4 regions of the Vibrio vulnificus NBRC 15645 genome follow, and region 2 is predicted to be linked to each of the others. Evidence: predicted binding sites of a transcription regulator. Region 2 holds the regulator's gene; each other region holds the start of a gene.
What was found. Region 2 encodes PurR, which represses purine synthesis genes. Its sites were predicted from a motif close to TNANGNAAACGTTTNCNTNA; they were not measured.

Region 1: a site for PurR is predicted at 3,514-3,533, ahead of pckA (phosphoenolpyruvate carboxykinase (ATP)). Genes of this name have one in related genera too.
Region 3: a site for PurR is predicted at 4,126-4,145, ahead of AOT11_RS21705 (formate--tetrahydrofolate ligase). Genes of this name have one in related genera too.
Region 4: a site for PurR is predicted at 3,049-3,068, ahead of glyA (serine hydroxymethyltransferase). Genes of this name have one in related genera too.

Annotation. Positions count from the first base shown of each region.
Region 1 is NZ_CP012881.1:1,351,946-1,356,993, forward strand. It holds gene gspD (type II secretion system secretin GspD) at 1-780, opposite strand, end outside; gene gspC (type II secretion system protein GspC) at 817-1,692, opposite strand; gene hslR (ribosome-associated heat shock protein Hsp15) at 2,077-2,463, shown strand; gene hslO (Hsp33 family molecular chaperone HslO) at 2,495-3,370, shown strand; gene pckA (phosphoenolpyruvate carboxykinase (ATP)) at 3,705-5,048, shown strand, end outside.
Region 2 is NZ_CP012881.1:2,611,859-2,616,906, forward strand. It holds gene AOT11_RS12105 (putative signal transducing protein) at 1-199, opposite strand, end outside; gene AOT11_RS12110 (TVP38/TMEM64 family protein) at 213-890, opposite strand; gene AOT11_RS12115 (TfoX/Sxy family DNA transformation protein) at 1,015-1,608, opposite strand; cyclic di-GMP riboswitch class I at 1,724-1,812, opposite strand; gene purR (HTH-type transcriptional repressor PurR) at 2,009-3,013, opposite strand; gene torD (molecular chaperone TorD) at 3,324-3,971, opposite strand; gene torR (two-component system response regulator TorR) at 4,207-4,920, shown strand; gene elyC (envelope biogenesis factor ElyC) at 5,001-5,048, opposite strand, start outside.
Region 3 is NZ_CP012882.1:1,383,831-1,388,878, reverse strand. It holds gene AOT11_RS21715 (chitinase C-terminal domain-containing protein) at 1-678, shown strand, start outside; gene glgC (glucose-1-phosphate adenylyltransferase) at 754-1,968, opposite strand; gene AOT11_RS21705 (formate--tetrahydrofolate ligase) at 2,357-4,105, opposite strand; gene AOT11_RS21700 (inosine/guanosine kinase) at 4,287-5,048, opposite strand, start outside.
Region 4 is NZ_CP012881.1:749,695-754,742, forward strand. It holds gene lipB (lipoyl(octanoyl) transferase LipB) at 1-113, shown strand, start outside; gene lipA (lipoyl synthase) at 110-1,075, shown strand; gene AOT11_RS03410 (hypothetical protein) at 1,275-1,610, shown strand; gene glyA (serine hydroxymethyltransferase) at 1,743-2,993, opposite strand; gene AOT11_RS03420 (YitT family protein) at 3,339-3,938, shown strand; gene AOT11_RS03425 (winged helix-turn-helix domain-containing protein) at 4,007-5,048, shown strand, end outside.

The DNA of each region.
Region 1 (5,048 bases), 1.3 Mb from region 2:
CGCCATTTCCACATCGAGTTGGCGAATCAAACGCTTCAAGCGATCACGGACTTTAGGGTCACCCGAAATCAAAATCGAATTGGTGCGCTCATCGGCCACCAATTTTGGCTGCAAAAATTCTGGGGTGTTTTTCGCATCGGTAGTGCGGTTTAGCGCATCAACAATACGAACCATTTCCGCCGCCGACGCATTACCTAGCTCTACCACTTCGATTTCCGTATCGCCCGCTTGGTCCACGCGTTTGATGATTTCTGCCAAACGATTCACTACCGCTGCACGGCCCGTGATCAAGATGATATTGGCCGGATCATAGTGCACCACGTTACCAGCGCCCGCATTATCAATCAGTTGGCGTAACAAAGGAGACAGCTCTCGCACAGAGACATTACGCACCGCAACCACGCGTGTAATGACATTGTCGCCCTTCACGGTGTCATCACTGACCACGGGAATGGCGGAGGTTTTGGAATCTTTGGATTTGACGACTTTCAGTACGCCATTTTCCATTTCAACCACCGCGTAGCCATACACTTCAAGTACGTTTAGGAAAAAGCTGTAGTACTGCTCTTCATTTAATACGTCGTAGCTGCGTACATCAATTTTGCCTCGCACCGAAGGGTCGACAATGATGGTCTTTTCTAAGTTTCGACCGACAATATTGATGAACTCTTGAATATCGGTGCCTTTAAAGCTTGCACTAAACTCGTTTGCCAGCACGCCGCTTGAGCAGGCTAAGGTACCTGCGAGTAGCCAAGCGCTTTTGCTAAACCAATGTTTCACGTTTATCTCCCTGAACTTACGCTTTGAGCCTAAGTGTTAAAACTGGATGTAAATATCATGCTGCTGTCCGTCTCGTTCCACCGTGAGGTTCAACTCGGTGAGCTCTGAAACAGCATTAAAAATTTTGCCCATGGCGGCTGGGTCGGTGAGATCGTTGCCATTTAACTGCACGGCAATATCCCCATCTTGTAACCCAACGGCTTCAAACAGTTGTGGGCTTTTTCCCGGACTCACGCGATAACCAATCACTTTGTCTTCTTGCTTCACTTGAGACAAACGCACGTATTGGAAAATCTTCTGCGGATCGGCGGTAATTTCTTCTCGAATTTGCGCTAGCTGTTCATCCGTATCTGGCGGGTTATTCTTAGCGATCGTCGATGACGGAATGACACGCGGAGCAGATTCAGACAATTTCTTGTATTCCACGCCTTCAAGCATCAGGGTCTCGTCACGCCCTTCATTATCGATGATCACACGATCGACCAGAACCGCTTTTAACTTAGCGCGAGTGCCTTCGATTTCTTCCCCAACCCCGTAGGTTGCTTGCTGACCACGGTTGGCGATAACGGCCAAGCTGGTTTGAGGATTGCTGCTCGCCACCGCCCCAACTAACACCAAATTTAGCCGCGTTTTAGGCGCGTCTTGCACCACCGGTTGGCTGACAACAGGCTTAGGTTTATTCTCGTTGTAAACCCCAAACAAGTTGATGGCTTGCAGATCAGCAAGGTTTAATCGCTCACCTTGCTTACCTTGTGCGTTTTGCTGCGGTGCAGGTCGCCAAGCGACGATCTGCGTATTGCTCTCTTGTGTTAGCCAGACGACTTGTCCTAAAGTCCAGCCTGTCAAAGCCACCAGCACGCCAGCTAATAAAGCACTCGCTCGACTCTGAATCATGCCGTTGTTGGCAATCATCCGCGTCAGCAATGGGCTATTGGCCAATCCGGCACTCAGCTCTGATGGTTTCACTCAATCGGTTCCTTTCACTGTTTAAATTTTGCGCTCTCGCTTTCTTTGCTTGAACGCACTGCGATCTATCTTTCTTTATTCGACTGAAGAAAATCGCTCGCACTTTTCCTGATCAAGGTGGAAAAATGCTCTCCTAAAACAGCACGTTATGCTGTTGTTGCGTCGATAAATCTCGCTTCGACACAGAGCTTTGCACTATATCACAGCTTGCTTGTGACACGCCTCTCTGATTACGATTTTGCCAACTGCCTTGAAAAATTTGCGGTAAGTCACCATTGTAAAGTGCAAGATTCAATCATTCACAGCAGTGATTAGAGAGTAAAAGTGACCATGAGTTCCCCAAATGAAGCCGTTAGGCTCGATAAATGGCTGTGGGCTGCAAGATTTTACAAAACCCGTTCAATCGCTCGCGATATGGTCGATGGCGGTAAAGTCCACTATAATGGCCAACGTGCAAAGCCCAGTAAGATTGTCGAAGTAGGCGCGGTATTGAAACTTCGCCAAGGCAATGAAGAAAAAACGGTTGTGATAGAAAAGCTATCCACCCAGCGACGTGGCGCACCAGAAGCACAGACGCTTTATAGCGAAACGCAAGAGAGCCAAGCAAAGCGCGAAGCACAAGCAATGCAACGTAAACTCAACGCGCATAACCCAAGTCCAGACCGCCGCCCAGATAAAAAGCAGCGCCGCGACATTATCAAATTTAAACACCAGTAAAAGCCGGAAAATACCTACGAGGAATCGCTAAATGGCAAGCAATGTTTTGAATCGCTACTTATTTGAAGATCTTTCAGTACGTGGCGAGTTGGTACAACTGGATGAAGCGTATCAGCGAATTATTTCTAGCAAGGATTATCCGGCAGCCCTACAAAAACTGCTTGGTGAGCTATTGGTTTCTACCACTCTTCTGACTGCAACTTTAAAGTTTGAAGGCTCTATCACCATTCAGCTACAAGGCGATGGCCCTGTTTCACTGGCCGTGATCAATGGTGACAATGAGCAGAAAATTCGTGGTGTGGCTCGCTGGGAAGGCCATATTGCCGACGACGCAACCCTACACGACATGATGGGCAAAGGTTATATGGTCATCACCATCGAACCGAAAAAAGGCGAGCGTTACCAAGGTATTGTTGGCCTAGAAGGTGACAACCTTGAGCAAGTTCTGGAAGGCTATTTTGAACGCTCTGAGCAGTTGAAAACTCGCATCTGGATCCGCACGGGCGAGCACGAAGGCAAAGCACACGCAGCGGGTATGCTGATTCAAGTAGTGCCTGACGGCACTGGTTCAGAAAATGATTTCGAGCATCTGGAGCAATTGACCAATACGGTAAAAAATGAAGAGCTGTTCACGCTACCAGCAAACGAGCTGCTTTACCGTCTCTACAATCAAGAACAAGTGCGCTTGTTTGAACCGCAAAATGTCGAGTTCCGTTGTGGTTGTTCACGTGAACGCAGTGGCGCGGCGATCGTGACCGTCGACAAAAATGAAATTTATGACATTTTGGCGTCTGATGGATCCGTTTCTTTACATTGTGATTACTGCGGCACGACTTATTCGTTTGATGAATCTGACGTCAACAAGCTGTACGAAGAGGCAGCATCGGAGCCAAAAACGTTGCATTAATTTACCCGCTTTACCAAGCACGTAATTTACCCATCAAAAGGCCAGCTTATGCTGGCCTTTTTGTGATCAAAACCCGATAAAACATGGGTTTATACGTAATTAAATAACCCCTTAATTTTTGGCAATTAATAATTCTTTTGATCTAGCGCAAAGGTTTGCGTGCGCGATAAACTATCTCAGCCAATATGTGACGGGACACCTAAAACCATAGGAAAATTAAGGGCAATTTTTGAACTATATCCCTGTTTTCTCCCCCACCCGTTGTTAGCATGGTGAGCAGAAAAAATTAATAAATTCTTACAAAATCCCTACAAAAATCCTATAAGGAGCACCTATGACCGTTATGGAACATACAAAGGCTGCATCAATTGATCTAACCAAGCATGGTCTTCGCAACGTAAAAGAGGTTGTACGCAACCCAAGTTACGAAATACTGTTTGCAGAAGAGACTCGAGCTGATCTCGAAGGCTACGAAAAAGGCGTAGTGACAGAGCTCGGCGCGGTGGCTGTAGACACAGGCATCTTCACTGGCCGCTCACCAAAAGACAAATACATTGTGAAGGATGCCACCACCGAAGAACATATGTGGTGGACCACTGATGCGGTAAAAAACGATAACAAGCCAATCACACAAGAAGTGTGGAATGACCTAAAACAACTGGTCACTAACCAGCTTTCTGGCAAGCGCGTTTTTGTCATTGATGGTTATTGTGGTGCTAACCCTGATACCCGTCTTAGCATTCGAGTCATCACCGAAGTGGCGTGGCAAGCGCATTTCGTTAAGAATATGTTCATTCGTCCGACCGAAGAAGAATTGGCCAGCTTTGAGCCTGATTTCGTGGTGATGAATGGTGCAAAATGCACCAACCAAAAGTGGAAAGAGCACGGTCTGAACTCTGAAAACTTCACGGTGTTTAACCTAACTGAGCGCATGCAGTTGATCGGCGGTACTTGGTACGGCGGTGAGATGAAGAAAGGCATGTTCGCGATGATGAACTACTTCCTGCCTCTTAAAGGCATTGCGTCGATGCACTGTTCTGCCAACATGGGCAAAGAAGGTGATGTGGCGATCTTCTTCGGTCTATCTGGTACTGGTAAAACGACGCTGTCGACCGATCCAAAACGCGCACTGATTGGCGATGACGAGCACGGCTGGGATGACGACGGCGTGTTTAACTTCGAAGGTGGTTGTTACGCGAAAACCATCAAGCTGTCCAAAGAAGCTGAGCCTGATATTTACAATGCCATCCGCCGCGATGCACTGCTAGAAAACGTGACCGTTCGCAATGACGGCTCGATCAACTTTGATGATGGTTCAAAAACCGAAAATACTCGCGTTTCTTACCCAATCCATCATATTGAAAACATCGTTAAGCCCGTATCAAAAGGCGGTCATGCGAACAAAGTGATCTTCCTTTCTGCCGATGCGTTTGGCGTGTTGCCTCCCGTGTCTAAACTGACTCCAGAACAGACGAAGTATCACTTCCTCTCTGGTTTTACTGCGAAGTTGGCTGGTACTGAGCGTGGTATTACTGAACCAACACCCACCTTCTCTGCGTGTTTTGGTGCTGCGTTCCTGACGCTTCACCCAACCAAGTACGCTGAAGTACTGGTAAAACGTATGGAAGAAGCAGGCGCAGAAGCCTACCTCGTCAATACCGGTTGGAATGGCAGTGGC
Region 2 (5,048 bases):
TGGCTAATATCGCTTTAGCAAAATCGACTTTCTCAGGTTCCAATAGCCAAATGTATGGATTGGTATCCTCAGTTGCTGGTAACTCACCTCTCAAGCCAAATAAACCCTCACCTCGAACCTCACATTGTACCGCTTCATTCATCAGTAATTGGCACACGATATGCGCTTCTATAGGCGTGTTGGCGGTGAATATCTTCATAAGTGAATTCCTTTTATGAAGAGAGTTGAGGTCTAAATTTACTCATGATCCATTTTACAGCGATAGGAAACACACCCAATAACGCAAATGAGGCTAATACTGTCGGTGAAAGTATCCCCGACAACGAGTTGATGTCGGCCAATTGTGTCCCCGCATTTAGGTAGACAGCCGTACCAGGTAGCATGCCTATCTGGCTAGTAAGATAGTAACGACCAATGGAAATTGGTGTTAAACCCATTAGCAAGTTAATCAGGAAAAATGGGAAGACAGGGATCAAGCGTAATGAAAATAGATAAAAGGCGCCATCCTTTTCAACGCCTTGGTTGATCGCGCTAAGTTTGTCTCCAAAACGTGCCTGCACCCAATCTTTTAGCAGGTAGCGACTACTCAAAAATGCGATGGTTGCCCCAATGGTGCTGGCAAACGAGACAAGCAGTAGGCTATACCAAAAACCAAACAGAGCAGCGCCTAATAGCGTGACGACGGTAGCTCCAGGAACTGAAAAGGCGGTAAGACCAACGTAAATGACAAAATAGCTTATTGAAGAAAACAGAAAGTTTTCTTCAATAAAACTGTTCAGGGCAAGTTGTTGTGCTTTAGCGTTGTCGAGTGTGAGGTATTGACTAAAATTAACCGCCAATAAAATAATGGTCGCGATAAGCAAGATTCCGAATACGAGTTTTTTGTTCATTCAATTTTTCTCCAGATAGCTTGGTTATCAGACCTGATTGAGACAGAAAATCTTTCAAACGATATAAAAAAACCACATCATTTTGATGTGGTTTTAATCTATAAGAAATAATAAACGTGCTTGCCTACAAAGACAATTTATTCACTAATTCGTCTCGACGTTGCTGAGGAATCACACTCCAGTGCGTACCATTGATGGCTCCCTCTAACGCCCAAAGCAGCTCTAAGCTCACGGCACCACTGTGGGTGTTTTTAATCGCTTCGTACGCACGAACCGCGCCTTGAGATTCCAACTGCTCGACTGTTTCAATTCCCGCCTTTTTAAGCATTCGTTCGGTGGCTAAACGCAGGTTAGGTAGGTCTTTTAATCGTTCAGGTTTTGCTGTTGCTTGCTGTTGTTTATCATTATTAGCACTGGCCAATGCACGTTTGGCTAAAGCGAGTAGTGCATTTTGGTCTTGCCATAGCGCGTCTGAAATCGCGTAGTACTTAGTGACAACAGGAAACCCACGCTTAGTATAAACGTATGGTTTGAGCCCTTGCTTTTCAAAAAGTAATGTTGATTTTTGATCTGCGCGAATATGAAGCTGGTCTTTCACCACAAGTGCGAACATGGTCTCATCTGCAAAAAGGCCGAATCCGCCAAACATTGAGCGAGATTTTATCGCACCAAGTTGCTCAAAAAGCTTCATTGAATCTTTGAGTATCGGTTTATCCATGATGTGTTATCTCGGTGTAATTACTATTACGCCACCAAATCAGGTCCGAGAGATTAGCAAACCAATGCAAATACAATGTCATTAATGGGTAAACTTGTTGTTATGCATTTTTGCCATCGGTAACCCCGCTACCTACCAAAAAACGTCTGGTTTAGGCCGGAGGCTTTGCGTCCCACTTTTTCAAATGGTTTGCCCTGTGCGTGACACTAGAAGGATACGATTTCTATTGGAGTAACATCACATTTTCAAATAAAAAATGTGACATTGGTTCAAATAATAGTTGCAGTTAAGTGAATGAATACTCGATTTTAAGAACTTAACAGAATTTGACTTAACAAATCACTTACTAAGAATGAAAAAAAAGCATCCAGATTTGGATGCTTTAGAATATTAGTCTTAACTAATTGATTTTTTTAACGGTATCACGAACCACTAACTCGGGATGCATTTCAAACACGCGTTTGTCATGCTCTTTGTCCTTAATACGTTCGAGAAGGATCTCAAATGCATTTTTACCAACACGGCGTTTTGGCTGGTGGATGGTTGTTAGCGGTGGTGAGAAGTATTCCGCCAACTCAATATTATCGTAGCCGATCACAGAGATGTCTTCAGGAATGCGAAGGCCTAACTGTTGAAGGCGGCTCATCAAACCCAGTGCCATGGTGTCGTTGAAGCAGAAGACCGCCGTTGGGCGATCTTGCCACGACGCGATCTTGTCAGCAGCCATCACAGCCGTATCACATTCAAAGTTTCCTTCAAGGATCCACTCGTTGTTAACGGTAATATTGGCTTCCTTCATCGCGCGTTTAAAGCCTTGGATGCGCTCTTGGCACGCGGCTTTTTCAAAGTGACCACTTAAACACGCAATTTTTGTATGACCATTTTCAATCAAGTACTTAGTGGCCAAGTAGCCACCTTCCTCTGAGTTATCGATAATTTTATCGGCTTGTGAGCTGATTGGACCCCAGTCCATAATCACTTTAGGAATATCTGCATGCTTATCAAGCATTTCGCGTAGTTCTTCAGTGAGGTCTGAACACATCACCAAAATGCCATCTACGCGTTTTTCCGCAAGCATACGAATGTAATCACGTTGCTTCTCGTAGATACCGCCGGTATTACAAAGAATTAGCGTATAACCTTGGCGGTAACAGTAGCTTTCTACGCCATCAATCACTTCAGAAAAGAACAAATTGGTAGATTGAGTGACCAGCATACCAATAGTACGAGTTGTGTTGCACTTTAGGCTACGCGCTACTGCGCTAGGCGCGTAGTTGAGCTCGTCAACCGCTTTCATGACTTTTTCTTGAGTGGCTTCTGCAACAAAACGCGTTTTGTTGATTACGTGCGACACTGTGGTCGTGGATACTCCAGCGAGACGCGCGACATCTTTAATTGTGGCCATAGGTATTGTCCTGTCTAAGGTTGCATTTTGAATCTACGATTCTTTGTTGCAACACAGTTTGCTACCTTTCTCCGAATTCGCTTTGTAAGGAAGACACACTAGAAAAGCAGCAGCTTAGCTTTAAATAAACACAAAAACCGCTGTATTTCAGCGGTTTGCATTAAAATCATATTTTATCGATTGCGGTCTCAATTCTAGACCGAGACGGCAAGAGTGGCAACCTACTCAAACAGCGAATTGTGTATCCGTGTTCACACTTTAGTGGTTAAAGTGTAACCGAGTGTTTGCTCTATTGATAAGGGCGTAATTATTATCCAACTAAATAGTCGCTGTCCAGCATACAAAACGCAACAAGTAGTTTTATTGCGCTGTTATAGAAGCCAAACTCATCATATTGTGCTGCTCGTTGAGAGAAGGTAGGTAACCAAGAGAGCAACATTTCTTGAATAAATGTGTTTTGCTCGATGAAAGCATCTTCCATGTGGCGATCTTGTTCAAACTCATTTGAGCGAATGATGAGGTTGCCAAGAAAGTCGAGCATGATCGCTAAGTGATCGGCCGGTTCATTCAGTTGTTGATTGACCTGCACACCATGTTTTTTTAGCCAAGCATCCATTTTTTGTGCCGGCTCGCCATTGAGTAGGCCATCTTTTGTAAGGTAAATTGATGCGTATGGAAGTGCGCCATGTTTTGCGGTTTTCAAAAATAGGTCACAAAAATCTGCCGCTAATTCCAATTGCGCATCTTGACGGTCAACAAGACGATTGAGTGCGTCGACAAAGGCGTTAACGGATGGTCGCAGAGCATCGTTTTCAGCCAATCCCGTTAAAAACGCTCTAATTTCCATGCTTTGATATTTATCGAGTTCTTCCTGAGTCAGTTCTTTGGCAAATAAGCTGGAAAGCCACCAATATATTTCCGCACGTTTTTCATTAAAGGCTTTTATCTCTTGCATCATTTATCGCTCCTAAATCAATCTCCTATAAGTGTAACCAAAAAAAATGAATAACAATAACGCCTATTGTTAAGAAAAATATAAATATATTTGAGCTTGTTAATGGTCTGATATTAAGCTTGTTTTGAATCAATAAAAATCAAGATACTTGCATTTCAAACGAAGTATGACTAGAAATGTTACTAGTTATGAATAGAATGTCTGCCCGTGTAGACAGAAATGACATGAAGTGGTGTAAATGAGCTATCACGTATTAGTCGTAGAAGATGATGTAGTGACTCGCAGTAAACTTGCGGGTTATTTTCAAAAAGAAGGTTACACAGTAAGTGAAGCGGAAAGTGGTGCCGAGATGCGTCATATTTTGCAAAATAGCTGCGTTGATTTGGTGATGTTAGACATTAATTTACCAGGTGAAGACGGCTTGATGCTGACCCGTGAACTACGCAGCCAATCGGACATTGGCATTATTTTGGTAACCGGACGCACGGATAGCATAGATAAAATTGTTGGTTTGGAGATGGGGGCAGACGACTACGTCACCAAACCATTTGAGTTACGTGAACTGCTGGTTCGAGTGAAAAACTTGTTGTGGCGGATTTCGCTTGCGCGCAGTGGTGGTTCAAAACATCAAGACGCGGAAAACGAAGACCATATTGTCCGTTTTGGCGACTGGACCTTCGATATTCATCGTCGAGCGTTGAGCCACAATGGTGAGCCAGTGAAGTTGACCAAGGCAGAATATGAGCTGCTGGTGGCGCTTTCGTCTTACCCAAATCAGGTATTAAGCCGTGAACGCATTCTCAACATGATTAGCCATCGTGTTGACGCGCCAAACGACAGAACGATTGATGTTTTGATTCGTCGCATGAGAGCAAAAATGGAGTTTGATCCTAAAAACCCACAAATTTTTGTGACCGTACACGGTGAAGGCTACATGTTTGCAGGCGACTAGGCGTGGCTTAGAAAGCCAAAATTAACAAACAAAAAAAGAGCTGATTAAGCTCTTTTTTTGTTTCTGCAGATCATGATTCATCATTTTGATGCGCGATTCTCTGCCATGATTTGTTCGTCAGTAAGGAG
Region 3 (5,048 bases), on a different replicon from region 2:
ACGGGCGCAATTCCTTCAGAGACACTGGACATCGCAGTTTCTGTAGGCGGCTTCAAAGTGGGTGATCAAAACTACCCAATCAACCCGAAAGTGACCTTTACCAACAATACAGGTACAGCAATTCCGGGTGGCACTGAGTTCCAGTTCGACATTCCAGTATCGGCGCCAGATAATGCGAAAGATCAATCTGGTGGTGGCTTGAAAGTGATTGCTTCTGGTCATACTCGTGCGAACAACATCGGTGGTCTGGATGGCGTAATGCATCGTGTGGCGTTCTCGCTTCCTGCATGGAAAGAGCTACCAGCAGGCGGAACTTACGAGTTGGATATGGTTTACTACCTACCAATTTCTGGTCCGGCAAACTACAGCGTGAACATCAACGGTGTGGATTACGCATTCAAGTTTGAACAACCTGATCTGCCAGTTGCTGATTTGTCTGCAGGCAACGGTGGCAACACGGGTGGTGGTGATACTGGCGGCGGTAACACCGGAGGTGGTGACACTGGAGGCAATACAGGTAGCGGTACGGTTATCCAGTGGGAACCCGGCGTCACACAAGTGAATAATGGCGAAACAGTCACCTTCAACGGTAAGTGTTTTGTTGCGAAAAACAGCCCAGGGGTTTGGGAGTCTCCAACACAAACCAACTGGTTCTGGGATGAAGTAACCTGTCCATAGTTCATTGCACTACAAACAAACACCCCAGATTGATTCTGGGGTGTTTTTTTATTGTTAAACATAAGCTTAGTGAATTTAGAATTGATAGCTTTCAGGTACAACAACAATGCCATTGTCCGAAATTTTGAAACGTTGTGAATCTTCTAAGTGGTTCAAGCCAATCTGAGTGTAGGGCGGGATTTTGACATGTTTGTCGATGATGCAGTTGACCAACTGGCATCCTTCACCAATTTCAACATCGTCAAAAATAATACTATCGACAATTGTCGCACTGTCGTTGATTCTGACATTCGAAGAAACAATGGAATGCTGAACGGATCCCCCCGAATTAATCACACCGTTTGAAATCATTGAGTTAATGAAAATACCTTCATTTCCTGAACCTGATGAAACGGTTCTTGCTGGTGGATATTGGGGTTCATAGGTACGGATCCCCCAGTCTTTTTGGTAGAGGTTCATCGGAGGAATCGGCTCTAAAAGGTCCATGTTTGCTTGATAAAAGGAATCAATGGTGCCTACGTCGCGCCAATAGCAATCTTTATCGACCCGGCCTTTACTACCGCAGAACTTGTAGGCATAAACAGTACCCGTTTCAATAAGTTTCGGAATGATATCTTTACCGAAATCGTGTGACGAATTCTCATTCTGCGCATCTTCGGTTAACGCGCTTTGCAGTATATCCATACTAAAAATATAGATGCCCATAGAAACAAGGCTGCGTTCGGGATTATTCGGTAGGTGCGGTGGATTCTCAGGCTTTTCAACAAAAGAATGGACACGATTATTTTCTTCTATCCCCATAACACCAAACGCTTTGGCTTCTTTACAGTTCACATCCATACAAGCGACCGTGAGTGCCGCATTATTGGCGATGTGTTCTTCCAGCATCGGTGCGTAGTCCATTCGGTAGATGTGGTCACCGGATAACACCATGACGTACTTGGCTTCACTGCGTTCGAGCAACCACAAGTTGTGATAGATGGCATCGGCTGTGCCTTCGTACCATTTGCCACCTTTGCGCATTTGAGGCGGTACGGAGGTGATGTATTCGCCCAGTTCAGGGTTGAAAATGGACCAACCATCACGAAGATGTTTTTGCAACGAATGCGATTTGTACTGGGTGAGGACGAGAATTTTACGCAGGCCGGAGTGCAAGCAGTTGGTAAGCGTGAAATCGATAATGCGGTACTTCCCACCAAATGGTACCGCGGGTTTTGCTCTGTCATCCGTTAATGGACTGAGTCGTGATCCCATGCCTCCGGCCAGTATCACTGTCAAAATGTCCTGCATGCGTATTCTCCCTGAATGTGTGCAATGTCCTAAAGATTAGTACAAGATTTGAGCCAAAACCTTTTTATTGAGAAATCATGATGTTTTCATTAAATAATCCATTGCTGTGCACAAAAAGCAAGCAGTGAGCATGGTTGTTGCACGGTGTTAGTGCGTTGCAATGATAAAAAAGGTCGGCGTCTAAGGTCTTGGCGCTTAGTCGTTTTACACTGTAAATAAGCGATAATCACAAGTACTAAAACGAGTGGCTAGTACACGTTGTGCTAGATAAGGCTTTAGGTGGGATTTCTGTAATCTAGTTTGCGTTAGGTTCAAAAAAAGCGCCTTTTTGCAAGGCGCTTAAGGAGTCTCAACAGGATCCTCAACAATGTGATATTGAAATCGCGGCTTAGCTTAGGCCAACAATATTGCCATTTTCATCGATATCCAACGCCATAAAAGCGGGAATGTCTGGTAAACCAGGCATCGTCATCACATTGCCAGTGAGCGCGTAAACAAAACCCGCACCAGCACAGAGCCTAACTTCACGAACCATGATGGTAAATCCACTCGGTGCACCTTTGAGAGAGGACTCGGACGAGATAGAAAGGGGAGTTTTGGCCATACACACGGCCAACTCGCCAAATCCTAACGTTTGATAAAGAGCCAACTGTTGTTTTGCTGTTTCGCTAAATTGCACCTCACCACAACCGTAACCTTTAGTACAAACGGTGATGATTTTATCCTCGAGCGTCTGCTCTGCTCTATACAGTGGGCGAAAGCTTGCAGGCGCATCACATGCTTCAATCACTTCACGAGCCACCGCTTCCATGCCTTTACCACCTTTGGCAAAGCCTTCGCTGATTGCGACATGAACATTGAGTGGCAGTTGCTGAATCCAAAGCTTGAGTTGCCCAAGCTCATCTGCGCTGTCTTGCGGAAACTGATTGATAGCAACGACCACTGGTAAACCGTATTTTTGCGCATTATCAATATGCCATTTTAGGTTACTAAAGCCGGATTTCAGCGCTGCGTGATCCGGTTGAAATAAGGCGTCTGGTAATGGCATACCAGGTTTTAGATCATACAGCCCAGAGTTTGCTTTCAAACCGCGCAAAGTCGCAACAATCACCACGCAATCGGGGGCTTTGTGCGAAGTTGAAGATTTGATGTTGCATGCTTTTTCAAGCCCCATATCAGAGCCAAAACCCGCTTCGGTGACAACGTAACTCGATAGTTTCAAGGCAATTTCATCAGCGATGATGGATGAGTTTCCGTGCGCAATGTTGGCAAACGGACCCGCATGAATGAGGGTAGGCACACCTTCAAGTGTTTGCATCAGTGTCGGTTTGATCGCTTCTTTCAGTGTTACTGTCATCGCACCTGCCACTTGTAGCTGTTCTGCGCTAACAGGTTCGCCATCCAGATTGTAAGCGAGAACCACTTTACCAATGCGTTCACGCATATCTTGAAGGTTTTTCGACAACGCCAAAATTGCCATCAGTTCAGATGCGGCTGAAATATCAAAGCCTTCTTCACGTTCAAATCCGTTGATGGTCTTGCCTTCGTCATTGATTCCAACACGAACTTTACGCAGTGCGCGATCGTTGTGGTCCATTACGCGTTTCCAAACCACGCGATCTGGGTCAATTCTTAATGCAGGGAGCCCGGTGCGAGCTTCAAAGGCTTGATAACCAGCGCGTTGTTCGTGATAGATGCGGGCATCAATGGCAGCTGCGGCAAGATTGTGCGCCGCAGTAACGGCATGAATGTCGCCAGTAAGATGCAAATTCAGCTCATCCATCGGGGCGACTTGTGAATAGCCACCACCCGCAGCGCCCCCTTTGACACCAAAAACAGGCCCCATAGAAGGTTGACGGATACACGCCATTACCGATTGGTTGAGGCTCTGTAACCCTTGTGCTAGACCGATAGTGGTGACGGTTTTGCCTTCTCCAAGTGGGGTTGGTGTAATTGCCGTGACCAAAACAAGTTTGCCATCTTGTTGCTCAGCAAGGCGTTTTACACATCGGGCAGACACTTTCGCTTTATATAAACCGTGAGTTTCAAACTCATCCGCCAACAGTCCTGCTTTTGTTGCAATCTGTTCAATTGGTTTAAGAGGTGTCGTACGACAAATATCGATATCTGAAAGCATGCAAAACCCTTATCTAACAATCACGCAAACGTTTGCGGAGGCATGATACTTAAATGCATAATTGAGTAAAGTATTATATAAGCTTAGTTGTGCTACAGCTTAGTTTAATTTGAGAAAAATTGGCTTAGATCAAAAAGAAAAGGCTGCATAATAGCAGCCTTAAGAGAATTAAGTACGGAATCTATCGATCCCAATAAGCTTCTTCTAAACTGTCTTCACGTTCTGGTAAAGCACGTGATAGGCGCGGAGAATGCTGAGTCAGTACTTCGTAACTGACTCGGTTTGCATACTTACAAATTTGTGACAGTGACGAATAGGTCAGGCACATATGCTGATGTTTCTCTGAGTTAGGGACATTCTTCAGATGAAACGCGTTGGACGCCATATCATGAAGAAGGGCAGAGAGTGCACCATCGCCAGCACCATTGGTGTTTTTGATTTCGGCCGGGCCACCTAAGTAAGGGCCAATATGGGAGTAGACTCGGACTGGCTCTTCACATTCAGCTCGGCGCATTGCACGACTAAATTCGTACATATTGAAGCCTTCAATCGCACCTTGGTAAAGGTCGTGCGTCGTTTCGCGCTTCGCATCGTTGTCGGTGTAACCTGCCATGTAAAGGCCGTCTGGACCTGCAGTGCAAAGGACAAGGTCAACCCAGTCGAGTGCTTTATCGGCCGCTTTCAGTGGATCAGATTCACCGGTCAGAGCTTGGCCTTCTTCTTCATTCATCGCCACAACCGTGATGTTTTCACGGATGTATTCCTGCCACCATTCAGGGTTGCCTTCGATCACGTATTTCGTTCCGAGAGTCAGTACGACGGGTACGGAATACTTTTTCGCGTATTCAATAGCACGTTGTACCGCTTGTGGCATTGGATCTTCCGGCTTACCTCGCATTAGGTACGACGAAACCACGAGCGCAGCTGCTTTTTCAAACACTTC
Region 4 (5,048 bases), 1.4 Mb from region 2:
GAGGCCCCACGGACATCGCTCTCGTTGAGCAACAATTAGTCAAAGAACTGGTAAATTTGCTTGGTTATGAGCAAGTTGAATTCAGCACAGAAGCAGAAGTAAGAGAAGCATGAGTAAACCAATCCAGATGGAAAAAGGCGTTAAATATCGTGACGCCGACAAAATGGCTCTGATTCCCGTCAAGAACATGCCGACAGAGCAAAAAGAGGTCCTACGCAAGCCTGATTGGATGAAGATCAAGTTGCCTGCAGATAGCCAACGCATTCAAGATATTAAATCCGCTATGCGTAAAAATAATCTGCACTCGGTTTGCGAAGAGGCTTCTTGTCCAAACTTGGCGGAGTGCTTTAACCACGGTACGGCAACCTTTATGATTCTAGGTGCCATTTGTACTCGCCGTTGCCCATTCTGTGATGTTGCCCATGGCCGACCTCTTCCACCGGAAGCAGAAGAACCCACGAAGCTGGCAAAAACCATTGCCGACATGAAACTCAAATACGTGGTGATTACGTCCGTTGACCGCGACGATCTGCGTGACGGTGGAGCAAAACATTTTGCCGATTGTAACCGTGAAATTCGCGCTCAAAGCCCGCATATTCGTATCGAAACATTGGTTCCTGACTTCCGTGGTCGTATGGACGTGGCGCTAGATGCGCTAAAAGATAATCCGCCAGACGTGTTCAACCACAACTTGGAAACGGCACCACGCCTGTACCGTAAGGTACGCCCAGGGGCAAACTACCAATGGTCATTGGATCTTCTGAAGAAATTCAAAGAGCAACATCCTGATGTCCCAACCAAATCGGGACTCATGATGGGTTTAGGTGAAACCAAAGAAGAGATCGTTGAAGTGCTCAAAGATCTTCGTGCTCATGGTGTGACCATGCTGACACTCGGCCAATACCTTGCTCCAAGTCGCCACCATCTCCCGGTAGAGCGTTACGTTCCACCAGCAGAATTTGATGAACTTAAAGAGATTGCTCTGGAACTTGGTTTTACTCATGCCGCTTGTGGTCCATTTGTACGTTCGTCTTATCATGCCGATATGCAGGCGCAAGGCTTAGAAGTTAAATAAGCCAAAGCACTGATTGCCTCGAAAAATAAAAAGCTGGTATTGATAACCAGCTTTTTATTTGTCTTAAATCTTTCTCTATCCAGCCTTCACGACATGAAATGCTTGTCATCTATTGGTCAATTCTATAGGCTTGATGCAAACGCATATCCATCGCATTGCGTATGGCATTCTAAATTTTCAAAAAAGTAGGATTGATTAGATGAACAAATTAGGTTTTATCACCCTATTCGCCTCAGCTCTTTTGGCAGGTTGTGCCCAACAAAACACCGCACAAGATAACTACCGCGAAGCCTCCTTTGAGCTATGCAATACCGAAGTGAAACTTTACTCAGTCAGTAAAGACGGACGCGTCCGCATCGTATGCGCTGATGGTGCGAAGTTTGCGCTAAACAGTGAAGAGACACTGAATGTAATGCGTGATATCAATATCGATTACTGTGATGGCGAAGGCTTAGGTAAGTTTAGCGAAACCAATAGCTACTACTCGTTCCAATGTAAGTCAGGTTCGCTATTAAGCATTTCTAAAGACAAGTAATGGCTGTCGCCACGCCAATGCTCTTGGTTGAATGGTGACTTTTCTTGTTCCTTTTACTGTTTTAACTAAGAAATGTACGAATGAAAAAGGCTTCCATCCGGAAGCCTTTTTGATGTTCAAGTAGCCAAAATCTTATGCGTAAACAGGTAGACGCTTACAGATTTCTAGTACTTTCTGTTTCGTTGCTTCGATAACCGCTTCATTGCCGATGTTGTCTAGTACGTCACACATCCAGTTTGCTAGCTCTTTCGCGTCTTCTTCAGTGAAACCACGGCGAGTGATCGCTGGCGTACCAACACGGATACCCGAAGTCACAAACGGACTACGAGGGTCGTTTGGTACTGAGTTCTTGTTTACCGTGATGTTTGCTGCGCCTAGTGCTGCGTCAGCATCTTTACCTGTAATGTCTTTGTCGATGAGGTCAACAAGAAACAGGTGGTTTTCTGTACCATTAGATACGATTTTGTAACCACGCTCTTGGAACTGAGCCACCATCGCTTTTGCGTTTTTCACTACGCGCGCTTGGTAAGCTTTAAACTCAGGTTCCATCGCTTCTTTGAACGCTACTGCTTTACCCGCGATAACGTGCATTAGAGGACCGCCTTGACCGCCAGGGAAAACGGCCGAGTTCAGTTTCTTGTACATGTCTTCGCCAGCGTTAGACAGGATAAGACCACCACGTGGACCTGCTAGCGTTTTGTGCGTCGTTGTCGTTACTACGTGTGCGTGTGGCACAGGTGTTGGGTATTCACCTGCTGCGATAAGACCCGCAACGTGCGCCATATCGACGAATAGGTAAGCGTCAACTTTGTCTGCGATTTCACGCATGCGCTTCCAATCAACGATTTGAGAGTACGCTGAGAAACCACCGATGATCATCTTAGGTTTGTGCTCAAACGCTAGCGCTTCCATTTCGTCGTAGTTAATTTGGCCAGCTTCATCGATACCGTAAGGGATGACGTTGTAGTGCTTACCAGAGAAGTTTACAGGAGAACCGTGAGTCAGGTGACCACCGTGCGCTAGGCTCATACCTAGAACTGTATCGCCTGGGTTAAGAAGTGCCATGTAAACCGCGCTGTTAGCTTGAGAGCCAGAGTGTGGCTGAACGTTCGCGTACTCACAACCAAACAGTTTGCATGCACGCTCAATCGCTAGAGACTCAGCTTTGTCCACGTACTCGCAACCACCGTAGTAGCGCTTGCCTGGGTAGCCTTCAGCGTACTTATTGGTTAGCTGAGAGCCTTGAGCTTCCATTACACGTGGACTTGTGTAGTTTTCTGAAGCGATCAGCTCGATGTGTTCTTCCTGGCGAAGAGTTTCTTCCTGGATAGCTGCGAATAGCTCCGCATCGTAATCAGCGATATTCATATCACGCTTAAGCATCTGTATCTCCTGACTCAGATTTGACTGAAAGTTGCAAAAAAACTGGTTAATGACCCAACGCAAACGTTTTCGTCACCGTAATGGCGCGCATTCTACATAATTTGATCCAGGTCATAAAGAGAAAATTCATTTTTCTCTATGCAGTTTCTTCATGATGACATGTGAAAGATTTCATCTTGGCTTTGTCCTTAAGCGAAAATGCAATCTAAAGTGTCAATTTTGCGTTTCACACCCTGTAAAACAACAATTACATAGGTTTACCCTAATTTTAGCCCGCTAGCTACCAAAAAGATCAGCTTTTTACTACTATGCACGCCCTCAATCGCAAATGAAATTTAACCACTGATGGAAAAACACTCACGTAGAGAAGACTGGATCGCCATATTAACCGGCACCTTTCTCGTCGCCCAAGGCGTCTTTTTTCTGCAATCAGCCAATCTACTGACAGGCGGGACAACTGGGCTTGCTCTGTTAGTCACTCAGTTTACTCCATTCACTTTTGGAATGTTGTATTTTTTGGCGAACTGCCCTTTCTATTTATTGGCTTGGAAACGCTATGGGCGTCGCTTTGCTTTTAATAGTGCCATTTCTGGTGGTTTAGTCTCAATTTTTGCCGATAACCTATATTTAGTAATCTCTGTTGAGCATATCAATGAAGTTTACTGCGCGATTGCGGGTGGGCTGTTAATGGGCCTAGGAATGCTTATCTTATTTCGTCATCGCTCCAGTTTGGGGGGCTTTAACGTGCTTTGCCTCTACATCCAAGATAAATTTGGTGTTTCAGTGGGGAAATCGCAGATGGCAATTGATGCAACCATCCTATTTGCTTCCTTTTTCTTTGTCAGCCCGACCACGATCGCACTGTCGATTCTCGGCGCTTTTGCGTTGAATTTAGTACTCGCGATGAATCATAAGCCGCATCGATACAAAATCCATTACACCTAACAATGCGCACACTTCGTTTAGGAAAAATGTTATATAATACAGGCAAATATTAACAATACTCTTCCTACATGATGCGAAATATTCTTGAAGAAGCAAAAGAGATTGGCTGTCTGATTAAAATCGGTGGAATGATCTATGATCCGCAGAAAAAGCACTTGCTTTATAACGATGAGCCGATCGATTTAGAGCCGAGAACCATTGAACTACTTGAATTTTTGCTCACTCATGTCGGTGAACCGCTCTCTGCGAATGCGATTATTCAAGAAATCTGGCGTAGCGACTACATTTCTAAAAATGTATTGACCAATAGAATATCGACTTTCCGAGCGCTTCTTCAAAAATATCTAACCAATGAAGATGCAACCAAGATATTGGTGACTTATCCCCGTAAAGGCTATTACCTTTGCGAAAGCCAAGTGAAGTTACTTGTGCACGAACAAGAAGAGCAGCAACCCCAACCTGACGCCTCTCCGACAATTCATCTCGCGTTAAGCGCCAAAATAGCCAAAATGAAGCCCGTACACTACTTGCTCATGCTTCTTTCTATGGCTTTTTTTGTTCTGTCTTATCTGTATATCTCAGAAACGAGCAGCTTGATCGAACAATATCGCAAGCAACAAACCATCCAAATGAGAGAGCTTCTTCTCAATCGAGTTGATGCAACAGGCCCCCAATCGAAACAGCATCGAAGAGTTATTAAAGCTTTGATTCTTGAACAACAAATTGAGTATCCCTATACCGATTTGGTCAATCAAGACATTCCGAGCTACTTCGTAACGACAATCGATGATGGCCCTTACTGGCCTGGAGCAAAGGAGAGCATCGCAAGTGAATACAAACTCAACCTTCGCTTAAAAGATCTCGACATTCCTTTTACGATACATGCAGAAGCCAAGTTGATCTTTTCTGCATCGGATAAAGAGGTTTTCAAAAAAAACTACATCATTAATCTCAATAGCTTGAGCCTTTCTCTATTACCCCTACAGCAAGATATTGCTCGTTTTTTTGCGCTTCCTATTCCGATAGAATACGATTGGCAATTGGATAATTTGTCTGTGTTTACGCAGTATGATCGTGAAATTGCCGATGGTTCATTCATTCCAGATGATG